Regions from separate parts of the Lentibacillus halophilus genome, predicted to be linked through region 2. Evidence: riboswitches for the same ligand, from Rfam matches in the RefSeq annotation. Region 2 holds a riboswitch; the other holds the start of a gene.

Region 1 (3,194 bases), 1.0 Mb from region 2:
CTCGGAAAGATTAATGCACTTGGCATAGCATCCGCCCTCGATGTTAAAGACGCCATTCGGACTCCAGCCATGTTCATCGTCGCCGACCAGACGCCGGTTCGGGTCCGCAGACAGCGTTGTTTTGCCAGTTCCGGATAGACCGAAAAACAGAGCTACATCCCCTTCATGGCCAATGTTGGCCGAGCAGTGCATGGGCAATACATCAGACTTTGGAAGTAGATAGTTCATAACCGAAAAAATGGATTTTTTAATTTCTCCGGCATATTCGGTTCCGCCGATCAACACAATTCGTTTTTTGAAGGAAATGAAAACGAAAACTTCGGAATTCGTTCCATCGGTTTCCGGATCCGCTTTGAATGTCGGTGCCGATATCACGGTGAATTGCGACTGATGTTCGGCCAATTCCTTCTCTGTCGGTGTGATGAACAGCTGGCGGGCGAACAGATTATGCCATGCATATTCCGTAATGACTTGAAGCGGGAGCCGAAAATTTTCATCTGCTCCTGCAAAGCCGCGGAAATGAAACAGCTCATTTTTGTTGCGCAAGTAGGTCGTTACTTTTTCCAACAGATGATCAAAGGTGGCTTCATCGATGGATTGGTTCACTTTTCCCCAATCCACATCGTCACTGGTTTCGTCATGGACAATATACTTATCATCCGGGGAGCGTCCGGTGTACTTGCCTGTATGAGCGCTGACAGCTCCTGTTGCACTTAAAGTACCTTCCTCACGGGATAAAATCACTTCAACCAATTGTGAAACAACTAAATTTGTCTTTATGTGCGGGTGTGTCAATAAATCGCTCGTAATCATTGTGTCTTCTTTCGTTTTCATTTGTGATACCTGCCTTTTAACATGATATTGAAAACCAATCACCAACGTAATCTGATTATTAGTATAACACATTTCACTTAATAGTCCATACTAATTTTACAATATTTATATGAAAATTTTTTGTCAGTGTTCATGTTGAAAGCAAGCAGGATTGGTTGACATCGCATAGGGAATTCGGTACGATAAACGTCGAGCGGATACTCTCTTATTTGGAGCGGTGGAGGGACAGCCCCGATGAAACCCGGCAACCGTCACAATAGGTGAAAAGGTGCTAATCTGGTACAAGGTTGAATCCTTGAATGATAAGAGTGAAAGGCTTCATTCCTTTCCTCATGATGCAGGAAAGGTTTTTTTGTTTAAGTCAATCAAAAACCGTATCATAAACGTGAACCATATAGAGTTGCGCACCACGTTGTAAGGGAGGACAAGCCCGCATGGGTATGAAACGTCGATTATTCACATCGGAATCGGTGACAGAAGGCCATCCGGATAAAATGAGTGATCAAATATCCGATGCCATACTGGATGAAATACTTGCCAAAGACCCCAATGCCCGGGTCGCCTGTGAAACCATGGTTACGACAGGAATGGTACTGGTTACCGGCGAAATTACGACAACAACGTATGCCGATATTCCCACCATTGTACGTCAGACCATTAAAGATATAGGTTACACACGTGCCAAATTCGGCCTTGATGCTGATACATGCGCCGTGCTCACAGCCATTGATGAGCAGTCACCCGATATTGCCGGTGGTATTGATAACGCCCTGGAAGCTCGCGAAGGAAACATGAGTGATGAGGAAATCGACGCCATTGGTGCCGGCGACCAAGGGCTCATGTTTGGTTATGCCTGTGATGAAACAGAAGAATTAATGCCGTTATCCATTTCACTGGCGCACAAACTCGCCAAACAGCTGACCAATGCCCGCGAAGAACATAGTTTGGACTACTTGCGTCCCGATGGAAAAACGCAGGTGACCGTTGAATATGCAGACGATGGCAAACCGGAACGGATCGATACCATCGTCATTTCCGCCCAGCATCACGAGGACATATCAGTCGAACGGATTGAATCGGATTTGATTGACCAAGTTATTCGCCCGATTGTCCCGGCTCATTTACTGGATGAGAAGACGTATTACATCATCAACCCAACCGGTCGTTTCGTTATCGGTGGTCCGCAAGGCGATGCCGGCCTCACTGGACGAAAAATTATCGTCGATACGTATGGTGGTTACGCACGTCATGGCGGCGGTGCTTTCAGTGGCAAAGATTCGACGAAAGTGGATCGCTCGGCCGCATACGCAGCAAGATATGTTGCCAAAAATATTGTCGCTGCTGGTCTGGCACAATCGTGCGAGGTGCAACTGGCGTATGCAATCGGTGTTGCCGAGCCCGTATCGATTTCGGTGGATACATTCGGTACCGGTATGGTGGATGAGGGCCCCCTTGTAGATGCCATTCGCAGCGTATTTGATCTTCGTCCGGCAGGCATCACCCGCATGCTTGATTTGCGCAAGCCCATGTTCAAAAACACAGCCGCATACGGTCATTTCGGACGAACGGACATGTTATTCCCGTGGGAAAAAGCCGACAAAGTCGACGAATTGCAAGCGCTCGTCAAAGTAAAAAAATAGCGTGGTTTCAAAGGCAATCAACCACGCTTGAAGACGAAGCAGCTGGGATAATGCATAGAGTGAGAGAAAAATCCGAATGATGATTTAGAACGTTTCTTTTAAACTTTGAATCAGTCCGGATTTTTCTTTTTATCATATCATCGGTTTTTGCCTCCAAACAGCAAAGGAAAAATACGTAGTCCAGTAAAGAGCCAAAACGGGCTCATCTCTTATTTTTCAGAGTGATTTCAGAAATCACGAAAAAGATAACGTATTGTTAAATAAAATCGTATGGTATGCTACGTTGTTTATGGCGATTCCTGCTCCACTAGTTCCATAATCTCATTATTGTCATTCATAAAGGCGACAAGGGGCTTATAGCTTTTTAATTCATCACTTGAAACGAGCGCGTAGGAAATGATAATAATGATATCGTCTTTTTGTACGAGCCGTGCTGCGGCCCCGTTGAGACAAATGACGCCCGACCCTCGTTCACCGGAAATGATATAGGTTTCCAAACGGGCACCATTATGGTTATTGACGATTTGCACTTTTTCGTGTGGGAGCATGTCAAGTTGATCCAGGATGTCCTGGTCAATTGTTACACTTCCGACATAGTTTAGATCCGCCTCTGTGACGCGTGCTTGGTGTATTTTACTTTTCATCATCGTACGAAACATCTCGCCTGCCTCCTAGTCGTATCGGGTGATGATGTCTCCCTTTTCATCGAGAAGGATATTG
Region 2 (3,194 bases):
TTAGGCCCGGCGAAAAGGTTCCAATTGACGGACAAGTGATTAAAGGAAATTCCATGATGGATGAATCTCTTTTAACCGGTGAAAGTATACCAGTGGAAAAAAACTCTGGGAAATCAGTGTATGCAGGAACTGTTAATCAAAATGGTCTACTAACCATAGAGGTGACGAAGCGAGATTCAGAAACGGTTTTATCGCAAATTATTGATGTTGTAGAGGAGGCACAAGCTTCCAAAGCGCCTATACAGCACATAGCCGATAAAATCACAGGCGTTTTCGTACCTATCGTTATCGTTATCGCATGTATTCCATTAGCGGCATGGTATACAAATTTTCTGGAGATGTCGTTTAACGAAGCACTGGAAAAAGTCATTGCTGTTTTAATCGTAGCGTGTCCATGTGCCCTCGGTTTAGCCACACCAACATCCATTATGATTGGAAGCGGACGGGCTGCGCAGTTAGGGATTCTATTTAAGGAAGGGAAACATTTAGAATTATTAGGTAACTGCAAAACCTTAATTTTAGATAAAACAGGGACACTTACAAAAGGGTCCCCTCACATAACAGACATTTACGTTGAGCATTTCAGTGAAAATGCATTTCTGGAAACAATCGCCGCGGTCGAAAACAATATCGAGCATCCTGTAGCAAAAGCAATTGTCAATAAAGCGAAAACGAAAATGCATGCGATTCCTCAAGCATCTCAAGTGGTTTCTCTCCCAGGTTATGGTGTACAGGCGTATGTACACGGAAAACAAGTAACGATTGCTAAAGCCAAATACTTTATAAAAAACAACTACCCCCTCCCGCAAAAAGCATATCAACTGATGACACAGTTGGAGGCAGAAGGAAAAACAGCTATGATTGCATTTATCCATTCACGTTTTGCTGGAATCATTGCCGTTGCTGATGATATGAAAACATCTTCTGCAGACGCTATTTCCCGTTTAAAACAGTTAGGATTCGATATCTCTATGCTGACAGGTGATAATACAAATGCAAGTAGGGTTATTGCAAAAAAAGCGGGCATAAATAATTATCAAGCAGAGGCATCTCCACACGATAAAGCTGATGTCATCAAGCAATTACAGCAAAACGGAAGTACGGTTCTGATGGCAGGTGATGGCATTAATGATGCCCCTTCCCTTGCTGTTGCCGATGTCGGAGCAGTAATTGGGACGGGATCAGATATTGCAATTGAATCCGGAGATGTCACGATTATCAAAGGCGATTTAAATCGATTGGTTGATGCCATCCTGATTAGTAAAAAAACAATGCGGAATATAAAGCAAAACCTATTTTGGGCGTTTCTATACAACGTTATCATGATACCTTTTGCTATGATTGGTGTGCTGGCTCCTTGGTTGGCCGGAGCAGCAATGGCCTTAAGCTCGGTTTCTGTTGTTTTAAATGCACTTCGATTAAAAACAGTGCCACTCTGACAAACATAAGCAAGATTTTTATGTTTACGTCACGTTAAGATGCACAAAGACTATTTTGTAAATCGTATAACGTGTCCATTTTCTTTTGTACCCTTGACTTTCACTTTAAATCAAGTGTATGATTCATATCACATTATAAAATATTTCAATTTTCTTATCCAGAGAGGTGGAGGGACTGGCCCTTGGAAGCCTCGGCAGCGGACTTGTCAAAGTACTGTGCCAATTCCAGATGCTACATGCTGAAGATAAGAAGAGACGCCAAACATTGTATATTTAGCCTCTTCTTACTTTAAGAAGAGGCTTTTTATATGAAAACAGAGGGAGGAATACGCATGAAGCGCAGTTTGGAACAACGATTATACGAAGGAACCGTTATTGTCGGGGAAGGGTATTTATTTGAATTGGAACGAAGAGGATATTTACAGGCCGGTTCCTTTGTGCCAGAGGTGGCCTTGGAACATCCGGATGTTTTAAAACAAACCTACCGGGACTATATGAATGCCGGTTCCGATGTCGTTTTGGCATTTACATACAATGCCCATCGTGAAAAAATGCGGATTATCGGCAAAGAAGATCAGCTGGAACCGCTGAACCGTAATGCCATTCGTTTAGCAAAAGAGGTGGCCAAAGAGCACCCAACAGAAGAAGCGCTGGTTGCCGGCAATATATCCAATACCAATATTTTTGATCCGGAAGACCCCGCCTCCAAAGATACTGTGCGAAACATGTTTGCTGAAATGATTTCATGGTGCAAGGAAGAAGGCGTCGATTTTATTAACGGCGAAACATTCTACTATTACGAAGAGGCACTCATTGCACTTGAAGAAATTCAGAAACAGGATTTACCGGCTGTTATTACATTCGCGATGATGGGCGAAAACATTTTACGGGACGGTTATACAGTAGAAGAGGGCTCTCGTCTGCTTTCAGAAAAAGGAGCGCTTGTCGTTGGTATGAATTGTTTCCGCGGTCCGAATACGATGCAGCCATATTTGGAAAAGATCCGCGAAAATGTGGGCGGATATGTTGCCGGCTTGCCAATCCCGTATCGGACATCAGAAGAACACCCGACATTCTTCAACTTGCCTGATGGGGGATGTAGCTGTCATCTGCCGTTAGAAACAACATTCCCGACGGCACTTGATCCTTTATACCATAACCGTTATGAACTGGCCGAATGGGCCAAACAGGCAAAAGATATCGGTTTGAACTATATTGGCCTGTGCTGTGGAGCATCACCGGCAATGTTACGTGCTGTAGCTGAAGCCGTTGGTGTGAACACAATCAACTCCAAATACTCACCGGATATGGAGAAACACTTCTTGTTCGGGCAAGACGAAACACTAAAAAATCATAATGTGGCTTATCGGACAAAAGCTTAACACCTACGAGAAACGGTTCACATTTAGAACCATCCTGCATAGTGGACAGACTATTGCAGGATGGTTCTTTTTCAAAAACGATACCTATCATCGAACAACCAATACCGGAACGTGCGAATGATGAACGACGTAATGACTAACGCTTCCGAGAAACTCTTTAATACCTGTCAGTCCTCTGCTGCCAATCACAATTAAATCACACGCTTGATCATCGGCATGTTCTAAAATGGATTGAGATGCTTTCCCTTCCACGGCGTAAAAGTCCACGTAATTGGGAAGTGTCGCCATTTTTTCTTTTGCTTCAGAAAGAACCGCATTGCCATATTCATGCATCGACTGTTGCATATCCTCAAATACATCTTCTATCACGTAG

The links. A riboswitch is a leader RNA that binds a small molecule or an ion and turns the genes downstream of it on or off. The one in region 2 is predicted to bind S-adenosylmethionine.
Region 1: another riboswitch for S-adenosylmethionine. It lies ahead of metK (methionine adenosyltransferase); the one in region 2 lies ahead of ACZ5Q7_RS08460 (homocysteine S-methyltransferase family protein).

What each region holds. Positions count from the first base shown of each region.
Region 1 is NZ_AP043750.1:2,746,715-2,749,908, reverse strand. It holds gene pckA (phosphoenolpyruvate carboxykinase (ATP)) at 1-834, opposite strand, end outside; SAM riboswitch class I at 1,037-1,143, shown strand; gene metK (methionine adenosyltransferase) at 1,269-2,474, shown strand; gene panD (aspartate 1-decarboxylase) at 2,762-3,133, opposite strand; gene panC (pantoate--beta-alanine ligase) at 3,146-3,194, opposite strand, start outside.
Region 2 is NZ_AP043750.1:1,718,142-1,721,335, reverse strand. It holds gene ACZ5Q7_RS08465 (heavy metal translocating P-type ATPase) at 1-1,439, shown strand, start outside; SAM riboswitch class I at 1,591-1,691, shown strand; gene ACZ5Q7_RS08460 (homocysteine S-methyltransferase family protein) at 1,772-2,821, shown strand; gene ACZ5Q7_RS08455 (universal stress protein) at 2,909-3,194, opposite strand, start outside.